One region of the Streptomyces sp. RLA012 genome, then DNA from elsewhere that is predicted to be linked to it. Evidence: riboswitches for the same ligand, from Rfam matches in the RefSeq annotation. Region 1 holds a riboswitch; the other holds the start of a gene.
The links. A riboswitch is a leader RNA that binds a small molecule or an ion and turns the genes downstream of it on or off. The one in region 1 is predicted to bind glycine.

Region 1 (6,834 bases):
CCCATCTGGATCGGACCGGGGGAGGCGACGGCGATCGCCTTCGCCCAGCAGGGCATGGCCCCCGCGCGACCGCTGACCCACGACCTTTTCAAGGACGTGCTGGAAGCCGTCGGCCAGGAGCTCACCGAAGTGCGCATCACCGATCTGCGCGAGGGCGTCTTCTACGCGGAGCTGGTGTTCGCCAGCGGGGTCGAGGTCAGTGCCCGCCCGTCCGATGCCATAGCGCTGGCGCTGCGCACCGGAACGCCGATCTACGGCAGCGACGGGGTACTCGACGACGCGGGCATCGCGATCCCGGACGAGCAGGAGGACGAGGTGGAGAAGTTCCGCGAGTTCCTCGACCAGATCTCGCCCGAGGACTTCGGGACCAACAGCCAGTGAAGGGGCCGGTCGGCCCGTGACGGGACCGGTCGTCCACCGGGTGGGCGATCGGACTCCGGGGTTCTTCGAGGACCGAGGACCATTGAGGATCCGGGGTCGTCGAAGGCGTGGCACCGCCCCGTGAGAGACCCTCGGAGCGGAGGGGTTTCGAGCGGCAATTGCCCCGGGCCGGTGTGGCGCGCTGCGGCTCGCTCCGAGAGCATTCGGCTAGCCTTTCCCCGCGGTGGGACACGGGAAACCACTCCTAGGGTGATTATCACTCGGCGTGCCGAGTGTGGCGATCGTTGACGCGCCCCTGGTGACTGCCTACCGTCGAGGAGGCAGGTCAAGGACGGAGGTCGGCGTGAGAAGCAGCGGCGACGGTACGGCTGGGGGTGCCCCCGGACGCAGTCTGGGGGAGGGTGGCCCGTACCCGCTTCACGGCAGCGCGGCCGGTCACGTTCCGCAGCGGCCGACAGCGGTGACTGGTGAGCCCGAAGAGGGAGGGGCGGTCGTCGAGGAGGTCGGCTACCGCGGACCCACGGCGTGCGCCGCCGCGGGTATCACGTACCGGCAGCTCGACTACTGGGCCAGAACCGGTCTGGTCGAGCCCAGCGTGCGGCCCGCCTACGGGTCGGGGACGCAGCGGCTCTACAGCTTCCGGGACGTCGTCGTTCTGAAGATCGTGAAGCGGTTCCTCGACACGGGAGTGTCCCTGCAGAACATCCGCACCACGGTTCAGCACCTCAGGGAGCGCGGCTTCCGGGATCTGGAGCGCATGACGCTGATGAGCGACGGCGCGACCGTGTACGAGTGCTCCTCGCCCGACGAGGTGCACGCCCTGTTGCAGGGCGGGCAGGGCGTCTTCGGGATCGCCGTGGGCGTGGTGTGGCGGGACGTCGAGAACGCACTCTCGCAGCTGCACGGGGAGCGCGTGGACACGGGAGAGACGCTCCTCGGGCACAATCCGGCGGACGAGTTGGCGCGCCGGCGCAACCGGGCCGTCTGAGGCCCGCAGAGGCATTGTCAGTGGCGTAGGGCAGCATCGGAGATGTGAGAACCGCGCCAACGATCCTGCATCTCGACATGGATGCCTTCTTCGCCTCGGCGGAGCAGGCGGCCAAGCCGAGCCTGCGCGGGAAAGCCGTCGTCGTGGGCGGGCTCGGACCGCGCGGAGTCGTCGCCACCGCCTCGTACGAGGCGCGTGTCTTCGGGGTGCACTCGGCGATGCCCATGGCCCAGGCGCGCCGGCTGGCGCCGAACGCCGCGTATCTCGTGCCGCGCTTCGGTCTCTACCGGGAGATCAGCGAGCAGGTGATGGGGCTGCTGCGGGCGCTGTCGCCGCTGGTGGAGCCCCTGAGCCTGGACGAGGCGTTCGTCGATCTGGAGGCCGGCGAAGCGGCCTGGGACGATGCTTCCGCGCGGTTGGCGGGGGCGAAGCTGCGCGCGGACATCCGGGCCGTCACGGGGCTGACGGGATCGGTGGGGCTCGCCGCCTCCAAGATGCTCGCCAAGATCGCCTCGGAGCAGGCCAAGCCCGACGGTCTTGTGGTGATCGACCCGGGGACGGAGCGCGCGCTGCTGGGGCCGATGTCGGTGCGGACGCTTCCGGGTGTGGGGCCCGCGACCGGGGACCATCTGCGCCGGGCCGGGATCACCACGGTCGACGAGATCGCCGAGGCGGGCGAGGACGAGCTCGTACGGCTGCTGGGGAAGGCTCACGGGCACGCGCTGTACGCGATGGCGCTGGCGCAGGACGAGCGGCCCGTGGTCGCCGAGCGGGAGACGAAGTCCGTGTCGGTGGAGGACACGTACGACGTGGACATCCACGACCGGGTGCGGGTCGGCCTGGAGGTGCAGCGGCTCGCCGGCCGGTGTGTGCGGCGGTTGCGGGATGCCGGGTTGTCCGGGCGGACCATCGTGCTGAAGGTGCGCAGATACGACTTCTCGACGCTGACCCGGTCCGAGACGCTGCGGGGGCCCACGGACGACCCGGCGGTCGTGGGGGAGGCCGCCGCCCGGCTTCTGGAGGCGGTGGACACGACCGGGGGCGTACGGCTGCTGGGGGTCGGCGTGTCGGGGCTCGCCGACTACACGCAGGAGGATCTGTTCGCCCAGGCCAGAGCTCAGGCGGAGGCCCACGCGGAGGCGGAGGCCGCCGTGGAGGAGTCGACGGTGCCGGATCATCCGGACGAGGAGGAACCGGGCGCCGAGCAGGTGCCGCCCGCCGAGCGGCGGTGGCCCGCCGGGCATGACGTGCGGCATGTCGAGTACGGGCACGGGTGGGTGCAGGGGAGTGGGCTGGGGCGGGTGACCGTGCGGTTCGAGACGCCCTACTCCGAGCCCGGGCGTGTGCGGACGTTTCGTACGGATGACGTTGCGTTGGAGTTGGCGGAGCCGTTGCCGTTGGTGGTGGGGGTGGTCAGCGATCGCCGTGAGGGGTGAAGTCGGTTCGGCGCCGCGGGTTGTTTGTGGCTGGTCGTGCGGTTCCCCGCGCCCCTTTCGGGGCGGGTCAACCCTCGTCCGTGCCCGCCAGACGGCCGAAGTCCCGGTCCGCGGGCGGCGGCGGGGGCGCTACGTCCAGGCCGTAGTGGTGGTAGAGCTGGAGTTCCTGGTCGGGGGAGAGATGGCGGCCCACGCCGAAATCGGGGGCGTCCTTGATCAGCGCTCGGTCGAAGGGGACGTGCAGCGTGCCTTCGACGATTTCGCTGGGCTCCAGAGGCACGAAGGCGTCCCTGCTGAACAGGCCGGTGCGTATGGCCGCCCACTCCGGGACGCCGGTCGCGTCGTCGAGATAGACCTCGTCGATCGTGCCGATCTTGGCGCCATTTCGGTCGAGCGCCTTGCGGCCGATCAGGTTGCGCGGATCGATGTCGGTCTGCACGGTCCCTCCATTCGCTGGCAACTCATCCGTAAGCACTACAAAAGAGCACATTCAGGAAGGTGGCCACTCGAAAGCTCGTGCGTTGCCCTCGCTGGTAGGCTGGCAGGCGGCTGCTGACCCCGCGCGGGAGAGTCCTCCAAGACACCATCGGAGGCGCCGAAGGAGCAAATCCTCCCCGGAATCTCTCAGGCTCACGTACCGCACGGACGAGGTCACTCTGGAAAGCAGGGCGAGGGTCGATGGCCCTCGCTCTCACCGACGGTGAAAGCCGGGTCGCAGCGAGCGGGCGGGCCGGTGAAGCTCTCAGGTTGAGATGACAGAGGGGGAGGCCGTCGGGGTACCCGCGCCGGGGTGCCCCTCGAAGGTCGCGTCAGACCAGGAGGCCTCCGCAATGACCGCCCACCGCACTCCGCTCTCCGTGCTCGAACAGGGAATCCCCTTCGAACAGCGCCACATCGGGCCCGACTCCGAGGCACGGGCCAAGATGCTCGCGCAGGTCGGGTACGGCTCGCTCGACGAGCTGACGGCCGCCGCGGTGCCGGACGTCATCAAGAACGCCGAGGCGCTGGAGCTGCCGGGCGCGCGCACCGAGGCCGAGGTACTGGCCGAGCTGCGCTCCCTCGCGGACCGCAACCAGGTGCTCGACTCGATGATCGGCCTCGGCTACTACGGCACGTTCACGCCGCCGGTGATCCTGCGCAACGTCATGGAGAACCCCGCCTGGTACACCGCGTACACGCCGTACCAGCCGGAGATCTCCCAGGGGCGGCTCGAAGCGCTGCTCAACTTCCAGACCGTGGTCGCCGAGCTGACCGGACTGCCGACCTCCGGCGCCTCCCTGCTGGACGAGGGCACCGCGGCCGCCGAGGCGATGGCGCTGTCCCGGCGCATGGGTAAGAACAAGAAGGGCCTCTTCCTGGTCGACGCGGACGCCCTGCCGCAGACCATCGCCGTCATCGAGACCCGCGCCGAGCCGACCGGTGTCGAGGTCGTCGTCGCCGACCTGGGCGAGGGCATCCCGGCCGAGATCGCCGGGCGCGAGATCAACGGCGTGCTGATCCAGTACCCGGGCGCCTCCGGTGCCGTACGCGACCTGAAGCCCGTCGTCGAGCAGGCGCACGAGCTCGGCGCGGTCGTCACCGTCGCCGCCGATCTGCTTGCCCTCACGTTGCTCATCTCGCCGGGTGAGCTCGGCGCCGACATCGCCGTCGGTACGACCCAGCGCTTCGGAGTGCCGATGGGCTTCGGCGGTCCGCACGCCGGATACATGGCGGTGCGTGAGAACTTCGCGCGCAGCCTGCCCGGCCGGCTGGTGGGCGTCTCCGTGGACGCCGACGGACACAAGGCGTACCGGCTCGCCCTGCAGACACGCGAGCAGCACATCCGGCGCGAGAAGGCGACCAGCAACATCTGTACGGCTCAGGTGCTGCTCGCGGTGATGGCCGGCATGTACGCCGTCTATCACGGGCCCGAGGGCCTGCGGACCATCGCGCGGCGTACGCACCGGTACGCCACGATCCTCGCCGAGGGCCTGAAGGCGGGCGGGGTCGAGGTCGTGCACGGTGCCTACTTCGACACGCTGACCGTGCGGGTGCCGGGCCGGGCCGCCGAGATGGTGGCCGGCGCGCGCAACCAGGGTGTCAACCTCCACCTCGTCGACGCCGACCATGTGTCGATCGCCTGCGACGAGACCACCGCCCGCAAGCAGGTGGGCGCCGTCTGGACCGCCTTCGGCGTCGACGGTGACATCGAGGCCCTGGACGCCGTCGCCGAGGAAACGCTGCCCGCGGCGCTGCTGCGCACCGACGACTACCTCACGCACCCGGTCTTCCACCAGTACCGCTCCGAGACCGCGATGCTGCGCTACCTGCGCAGGCTGTCCGACCGTGACTACGCGCTCGACCGCGGCATGATCCCGCTGGGCTCCTGCACCATGAAGCTCAACGCGACCACCGAGATGGAGCCGGTCACCTGGCCCGAGTTCGGCCAGCTGCACCCCTTCGTGCCCGCCGAGCAGGCGCAGGGCTATCTCACCCTCATCCAGGAGCTGGAGGAGCGGCTCGCCGAGGTCACCGGGTACGACAAGGTGTCACTCCAGCCGAACGCGGGCTCCCAGGGCGAGCTGGCCGGGCTGCTCGCCGTACGCGGCTACCACCGCGCCAACGGCGACGAGCAGCGCACGGTGTGTCTGATCCCGTCCTCCGCGCACGGCACGAACGCCGCGAGCGCCGTGATGGCCGGGATGAAGGTCGTCGTCGTGAAGACCGCCGAGGACGGCGAGATCGACGTCGAGGACCTGCGGGCCAAGATCGAGCAGTACCGCGACGAGCTGGCGGTGCTGATGATCACGTACCCCTCGACGCACGGTGTGTTCGAGGAGCACGTCGCCGACATCTGTGCGCAGGTGCACGAGGCGGGCGGGCAGGTGTACGTCGACGGCGCCAACCTCAACGCGCTGGTGGGGCTCGCCAAGCCGGGCCACTTCGGTGGTGACGTCTCGCACCTGAACCTGCACAAGACGTTCTGCATCCCGCACGGCGGTGGCGGTCCCGGTGTCGGCCCGGTCGGTGTGCGCGAGCACCTGGCGCCCTACCTGCCGAACCACCCGCTGCAGCCCGCGGCCGGTCCCGAGACCGGTGTGGGACCGATCTCGGCCGCTCCCTGGGGCTCTGCGGGCATTCTGCCGATCTCTTGGGCGTACGTCCGTCTCATGGGCGGCGAGGGCCTCAAGCGGGCCACGCAGGTGGCGGTGCTGTCCGCCAACTACATCGCCAAGCGCCTGGAGCCGCACTTCCCGGTGCTCTACACCGGCCCGGGCGGACTGGTCGCGCACGAGTGCATCATCGATCTGCGCCCGCTGACCAAGGCGACCGGCGTCAGCGTCGACGACATCGCCAAGCGGCTGATCGACTACGGCTTCCACGCGCCGACGATGTCCTTCCCGGTGGCCGGCACGCTGATGATCGAGCCGACCGAGTCCGAGGACCTGATCGAACTCGACCGGTTCTGTGAGGCGATGATCGCCATCCGTGCGGAGATCGACAAGGTCGGCTCGGGTGTCTGGGCGGCCGACGACAACCCGCTGCGCAACTCCCCGCACACCGCCGCCGCGCTCGGCGGGGAGTGGGAGCACGCGTACACCCGTGAGGAGGCCGTGTTCCCGGCCGGGGTCTCGGCCGCGGACAAGTACTGGCCGCCGGTGCGGCGCATCGACCAGGCGTACGGCGACCGGAACCTGGTCTGTTCCTGCCCGCCGCTGGACGCCTACGAGGACTGATCAGCGCTCAGAACGTAGATGGCTACGGGGAGTGATCACCCTCGGACATGCGTCGGGGCCGGTTCGGAGAGTACGTCTCCGGGCCGGCCCCTCGTGTGTCTGGGCGGCTGGTCCGGCCACCCGGTTGTGCGGCTCAGGCGGCCGTCATCACGTGTTCGCTGCCCAGCGGGCGGTGCGGGGCGATGATCTGGCCGTCCGGCAGGAGCTCACCGGTGTCCTCGAAGAGCAGCACGCCGTTGCACAGCAGGCTCCATCCCTGCTCCGGGTGGTGCGCCACGAGGCGGGCGGACTCCCGGTCGGCTGATTCGACTGT
Region 2 (6,834 bases), 5.9 Mb from region 1:
CGGAAGTCCTCGGCCCGGAAGCCGCGGGTGGCGAGGGCGGGCGTGCCGATGCGCAGACCTGAGGTGACCATCGGCGGGCGCGGGTCGTTCGGGATGGCGTTGCGGTTGACGGTGATGCCGACCTCGTGCAGGCGGTCCTCGGCCTGCTGCCCGTCCAGCTCGGAGTCGCGCAGATCGACCAGGACGAGGTGCACGTCCGTGCCGCCGGAGAGGACGTCCACCCCTACGGCCTTGACGTCGTCCTGGACCAGGCGCTCGGCCAGGATCCGCGCGCCGTCCAGCGTGCGCTGCTGGCGCTCCTTGAAGTCGTCCGAGGCGGCGACCTTGAAGGAGACGGCCTTGGCGGCGATCACGTGCTCCAGGGGACCGCCCTGCTGGCCCGGGAAGACCGCGGAGTTGATCTTCTTGGCCAGTTCGGCGGTGGAAAGGATCACGCCACCGCGCGGGCCGCCCAGCGTCTTGTGGGTCGTGGTGGTGACCACGTGGGCGTGCGGGACCGGGTTCGGGTGCAGACCCGCGGCCACGAGGCCCGCGAAGTGCGCCATGTCGACCATCAGGTAGGCGCCGACCTCGTCCGCGATCCGGCGGAACGCGGCGAAGTCCAGCTGACGCGGGTACGCCGACCAGCCCGCCACGATCAGCTTCGGCCGGGACTCCTTGGCGAGGCGCTCGACCTCGTTCATGTCGACCTGACCGGTCTCGTCGCTCACGTGGTACGCGACCACGTTGTAGAGCTTGCCCGAGAAGTTGATCTTCATGCCGTGGGTCAGGTGCCCGCCGTGCGCGAGGTTCAGACCCATGATCGTGTCGCCGGGCTGCAGCAGCGCGAACATCGCCGCCGCGTTGGCCTGGGCGCCCGAGTGGGGCTGCACGTTCGCGTGCTCGGCGCCGAAGAGCGCCTTGACGCGGTCGATGGCGATCTGCTCGACCACGTCGACGTGCTCGCAGCCGCCGTAGTAGCGGCGGCCGGGGTAGCCCTCGGCGTACTTGTTGGTCAGGACCGAGCCCTGGGCCTCCATGACCGCGACCGGAGCGAAGTTCTCCGAGGCGATCATCTCCAGGGTGGACTGCTGGCGGTGCAGCTCGGCGTCGACGGCGGCGGCGACGTCCGGGTCCAGCTCGTGCAGGGGTGTGTTCAGAAGCGACATCGGTCGGAAGTCCTTAGGAGCCGGAGAACTCGGTGTACTCGTCCGCGGAGAGCAGGTCGGCCGGCTCGTCCGTGACGCGTACCTTGAACAGCCAGCCGCCCTCGAAGGGGGCGGAGTTCACCAGCGACGGGTCGTCCACGACGTCCTGGTTGGTCTCCACGACCTCACCGGTGACCGGTGCGTACAGGTCGCTGACGGACTTGGTCGACTCCAGTTCGCCGCAGGAATCGCCCGCGGTCACCGTGGCACCGACCTCCGGAAGCTGGGCGTAGACGACATCGCCGAGCGCGTTGGCCGCGAACTCGGTGATGCCGACCGTCGAGACGCCGTCCTCGGCGACCGACAGCCACTCGTGCTCCTTGCTGTAGCGCAGCTGCTGGGGGTTGCTCATGGCCTGAATTCTCCTGTACGCGGGGGAGTGCTGATGAACGGGATGAAGGAGATGAACGGGATGAAGGAGGTGGAGGAGATGAAGGAGGTGGAGGAGATGGACGGGTGGTCCTGGGATACGAGACGTCACCCGGGGCGTGGCGTCACGTGGGCGCGCTGGACCGCCGAGCTCTTTCGGGCCCGGAGCTACTTCTCGCGCTTGTAGAACGGCAGCGCCACGACCTCGTACGGCTCGTGGCTGCCCCGGATGTCCACGCCGACCCCGCTCGTGCCCGGTGCGGCGTGCGCGGCGTCGACGTACGCCATCGCGATCGGCCTGCCCAGCGTGGGGGAGGGCGCGCCGGAGGTGACCTCGCCGATCACCTCGCCGCCGGCGACGACGGCGTACCCGGCACGCGGTACCCGACGGCCCTCGGCGATCAGGCCGACCAGCACCCGCGGCGGGTTCTCCTGGGCTCGGGAGGCGGCCTCCTGGAGAGCGGCACGCCCCACGAAGTCCCCTTCCTTGGCGAACTTCACGACCCGCCCGAGCCCCGCGTCGAAGGGGGTGAGCGTGGTGCTCAGCTCGTGCCCGTACAGCGGCATGCCCGCCTCCAGGCGCAGCGTGTCGCGGCAGGACAGACCGCAGGGGACGAGACCGACGGGCGCGCCCGCCTCGGTCAGCGCCTGCCACAGCTTCTCGGCGTCGGACGGGGCCACGAACAGTTCGAAGCCGTCCTCGCCGGTGTAGCCCGTGCGGGCGATCAGCGCCGGGACGCCCGCGACGGTGCCCGGCAGACCCGCGTAGTACTTCAGCCCGTCCAGGTCGGCGTCGGTCAGGGACTTGAGGATGCCGGGGGACTCGGGGCCCTGGACGGCGATCAGCGCGTACGCGTCGCGGTCGTCGCGCACGAGGGCGTCGAAACCGGCGGCGCGCTCGGTCAGCGCGTCCAGCACCACCTGGGCGTTGGAGGCGTTGGCGACGACCATGTACTCGGTTTCGGCCAGCCGGTAGACGATCAGGTCGTCGAGGATGCCGCCGTCCTTCCGGCAGATCATGGTGTAGCGGGCACGGCCGACGCCGACGGAGGCGATGTCGCCGACGAGCGCGTGGTTCAGGAGCGCGGCCGCCCGCGGGCCGGTGACGGTGATCTCGCCCATGTGCGAGAGGTCGAAGAGACCGGCCTTCGTGCGGACGGCGAGGTGCTCGTCACGCTCGGAGCCGTACCGCAGGGGCATGTCCCAGCCCGCGAAGTCGGTCATCGTCGCGCCGAGCGAGCGATGCAGGGCATCGAGCGCGGTGAGACGGGGTGCGTTACTGCTCATCGGTGGGGCTCCCAAGGCATGACGGCGAGGTCGTTCCTCCCCATCTGTCATCGGAACCTGAGAGGTTCATCACGACCCCGCGAACGGTGGTCCTGACTTGCACCTTGGGTGGAGCCGCCGGACGGCGGCCCGCTTTTCAGATGTGCCTCGCCCGCGCGGTAACGGGGCCTGAGAGATTCAAGGGAGGGACTTGCTCCTTCGGCGTCCGGGTACCCGTGGGTCCCCGGAACTCTCCCGCGCGGATTCAAGCGGCCGGTATGCAGTTTGGCGGGCACATCATCGCACGCGCCGTCCGATCACGGCAGTCCGCATCTGTAACCGGCCTGTGGCAGTCCGCGTACGGAAATGAGAGACACCGCGCATTACCTTCTCTTTACACTCGACGGGGATGAGACTCCACACCCCAAGGGGAGGACGATCACGGTGAACAGGACCACGGCGTACGCGACGACCTCGGGCGTCGCGCTGCCCGAACAGCCCGGCGCCCCGGCCCGGGCCCGGGAAGCGTGCGGACCGCTCCCGGCGGCCTTCGTCCGCGACCTCAGGCAGCGCGCGGGACGCAGCCCGCACGGTCTGTACTTCGGGGCCGCGGACGTCGTCGTGGTCACCGGGCTGCCCGGCAGCGGAAAGTCGACCCTGATGCGCCGGGCCGTCACGGGCGCCCGCATCGACTCCCAGGACACCCGCGACCGCTGGGACGGCCGGCTCTCCCGCCGGCTGCCGTACGCGGTCTACCGCCCCTTCGTCCGCCTCGCGCACTACGTGGGCCTGCGCGGAGCGCTGCGCTCCGGCGCCGGCGTCGTCGTGCACGACTGCGGTACGCAGGCCTGGGTGCGCCGCTGGCTGGCCCGCGAGGCCCGCCGCCGGGGCGGCACCCTGCAGCTGCTGCTGCTCGACGTCACGCCGGGCACGGCGCTGGAGGGCCAGCGCGAGCGCGGCCGGGGCGTCTCGCGGTACGCGTTCGCGCGCCACCGGGGCGCGGTCGCCCGGCTGCTGCGCTCCGTCGAGCGGGGCGATCTGCCGGAGGGCTGCGGCTCGGCGGTGCTCCTGGACCGGGACGCGGCGGACGTACTGCGCCGGATCGACTTCGGCGACTGAGGAGTCGAGGAGTCAAGGAGTCCTGGAAGTCCTACGAGCCCACTAATCTTTCCAGCCAGAACACCAGAACAGTGGTTCACAGCAGGCGGTAGACAGGTAGACAGATGGACTTCCCCGAATTCCAGGCTTTCCCGGACTCCCCGGCACCGGCGCACCCGCACGCCCACCCGCACGGCGGCTGGCCGGGCAACGAACTGGAAGAGGTGCTCTCCGCGTCCCTCGGAGTGCCCTCGGCCGGCGGCCGCATCGTCGAGGTTCTCAGCCGCAGCTTCGTCTGGGTGCCGCTGCCCAACGGCGGCGGACCGCACGCGGACTCCCTCGACCTGCCCACGCTGGAGATCGAGGGCCAGGCGTATGTGCCGGTCTTCAGCTCCGAGGAGCAGTTCCGCCAGGTCGTCGGCGGCCACCTGTCGTACACGATCGCGCCCGCCGTCGAGTTCGCCCGCGGCCTGCCCCCGCAGCTCGGCATCGCGATCAACCCGGACGGCGTGGTCGGTGTGCCGCTGCCGCCACCCGCGGTCGCCGAGCTGTGCCGGGCCGGGCGCACCCCGCTGGACGGGATCGCGAGCGGCGGCCGGGTGCGGCTCTTCGAGCCCGACTGGCAGGACGACCCGGTGGACTTCCTGGCCGCGGCCTCGGCCGAGTTCGCGGCGGCCGGTGTGGTGCTGACCGCGCGCCGCTGCCTGGCCAGCGTCGAGGGCGGCGAGGCGCTGATGTTCATCGGGGTCGAACTGTCCGGATGGGAGGGCGACGCCCGTACGCTCCCGCTGGACGCGCTCGGCCGGGCGCTCGGCCGGGTGCCGGTGGAGCGGCCCGTGAACATGGTGTTCCTCGATGTCGCACAGGATCCGGTGGGGGACTGGATGCGGGCGAATGTGCGCCCGTTCTACCAGCAGGGGTACTGACGCGGCACAGACCTCCCGCGCCGTGCGTCAAGTCGCTGTCAGGTTCGCCGCTTAAGCTGGTTTCATGGCTCGGTCGGGGTTCGGTCGAGGTGTTGTCGAAGTGTCGACTCACGTTCGTCACGAGCGCCGTCGGCGTATTGCGTGATTTCGTCGTGATTTCGTCATGATTTCTTCGCGAAGGGGCGGTTGAGGGTGAGCGCGTCGGGCACGGCCGCGGCCGGGCAGGTCGAGCACATGCTGCGCCAGGTGACGCCCGGGCGTTACGACGCCTACGAGGCGCTCCTTCGCGCGCTCGCGACCCCGTCGTCCGGCCAGGTCTGGATGCTGCTCTGGCACGGCCAGGCCGGCTCGCCGGACGCGCAGTACGGGAACATGGAGGTGGACGGCTTCGGCTACGCGCCGTGCGTCACCTCCGCCCAGGAACTCTCGGCCAGCGGCTGGAACCGGTCGTACGAGGTCGTCGACGGTCTGGATGTGGCCCGCACCCTCTACCCCGACCACTTCGGACTCTGGCTGAATCCGCATGCCCCCGGCGGCGGGGTCGGCATCCCGTGGCTGGATCTGCGCAGAATCGCCGCGGGCCTGGAACGCCAGCCCGCGGGTCCGGTGCGGCTCTCCGAACCGGGCATCGAGATCCCGCAGTTCTACGCCCTGCTCACGCAGAACGCGCACCGCACGCCCGCCGTGCGCTCGCTGCGCCGCGCGTGGGTGCAGCCCGCGCTCGGGGCGCCCTATCTGGCCATCGGTCTCGATGTCTACGACACCTCGCCGCCCGCCGTGGACTCGGTACGGGCGATGATGCAGCAGTCGATCGGCGCGGTGCCGGACGGGCTGCCCGTGTCGACCGTCGCGATGTCCGACGAGTACGACCCGGTGGCGATGTGGCTGCGCGCCAACGCCCGGCCGTTCTACGACCGGGAGGCGCACGCGGCCGCTCCGGCGCAGGCGCCGATGGCGGGTGGCTACGGGTACCCGCAGCCTCGCTCATACTGAAGACATACTCGTTCGGCCTCCTCGTTCTTCACGTGCCCGACCGTGCTGACCTGCGCGCAAGGAAGCGTAAGGGTCAGATGTCCGCTTGTGGGGTGACAAGCGGCGAAAGGGGGCCCTGTGGCCCTTTCAACCCCAACTGTCCACTGTCCGACCCCCGTTACCCACTGTTCGGATAACGGAATCCTCCTGACAGCATCACGGTTACGCATACTTTCTCCGTCAGCTCTGGCACGTGATCGTGGAGTCGCTGAAGACTCCCGTGTCAGACGTGGGGTCATCGATCCTGTGAGCGAGACAGTCGTAGCTCAAGTCATAGATCAAGTCGTAGTTCAAGAGCGCAGCGGCGCCGCATCATCTGCGGCGACTGCGCACGTTGTAGGCGAGGCAAGCCGTGGACCGCGGCATGCAGAGGCCGGTGACCACCGGCGAGAAGGGTCAGGGCACTGTGACCGCACCGATCGAGACCACCGGGGCGGCTGCCGAGGCGCAGCCGGAGGCAGTCCTCGCCGGGGCCAAACAGAGCCAGATCCAAGGTCGTTCCCTCGGACAGATCGCCTGGCTCCGTTTCAAGCGGGACAAGGTGGCCGTGGCGGGCGGAATCGTCGTCATTCTGCTGATTCTGATGGCGGTGCTGGCGAAGCCCATCGAGGCGATCTTCGGTCTGGACCCCAACGAGTTCCACCAGGACCTCATCGACCCCGCCCTGCTGTCCCCCAAGGGGAGCTGGGGCGGCATCAGCTGGGACCACCCGCTGGGCGTCGACCCGCAGTTCGGGCGTGACGTCATGACCCGCATCATCGAGGGCTCCTGGGTCTCCCTGCTGGTCGCCGGTGGCGCCACGCTGCTGTCCGTCGTGCTCGGCGTAGTGTTCGGGGTGGTCGCGGGCTTCTACGGCGGCTGGATCGACACGATCATCAGCCGCGCGATGGACACCTTCCTGGCCTTCCCGCTGCTGCTCTTCGCGATCTCGATCTCCGCCTCGCTGCAGGACGGAG

Region 2: another riboswitch for glycine. It lies ahead of gcvT (glycine cleavage system aminomethyltransferase GcvT); the one in region 1 lies ahead of gcvP (aminomethyl-transferring glycine dehydrogenase).

The regions. Positions count from the first base shown of each region.
Region 1 is NZ_JBWDPA010000002.1:9,446,289-9,453,122, forward strand. Features, by position in the region: gene RV986_RS42955 (bifunctional nuclease family protein) at 1-381, shown strand, start outside; gene RV986_RS42960 (MerR family transcriptional regulator) at 725-1,369, shown strand; partial or broken gene RV986_RS42965 (DNA polymerase IV) at 1,414-2,951, shown strand; gene RV986_RS42970 (PRC-barrel domain-containing protein) at 2,873-3,244, opposite strand; glycine riboswitch at 3,359-3,455, shown strand; gene gcvP (aminomethyl-transferring glycine dehydrogenase) at 3,636-6,521, shown strand; gene RV986_RS42980 (DUF5999 family protein) at 6,655-6,834, opposite strand, start outside.
Region 2 is NZ_JBWDPA010000002.1:3,576,893-3,583,726, reverse strand. Features, by position in the region: gene glyA (serine hydroxymethyltransferase) at 1-1,148, opposite strand, end outside; gene gcvH (glycine cleavage system protein GcvH) at 1,162-1,539, opposite strand; gene RV986_RS16180 (hypothetical protein) at 1,573-1,743, shown strand; gene gcvT (glycine cleavage system aminomethyltransferase GcvT) at 1,725-2,843, opposite strand; glycine riboswitch at 2,878-2,989, opposite strand; glycine riboswitch at 2,990-3,090, opposite strand; gene RV986_RS16170 (AAA family ATPase) at 3,261-3,941, shown strand; gene RV986_RS16165 (enhanced serine sensitivity protein SseB) at 4,046-4,846, shown strand; gene RV986_RS16160 (enhanced serine sensitivity protein SseB C-terminal domain-containing protein) at 5,039-5,839, shown strand; gene RV986_RS16155 (ABC transporter permease) at 6,285-6,834, shown strand, end outside.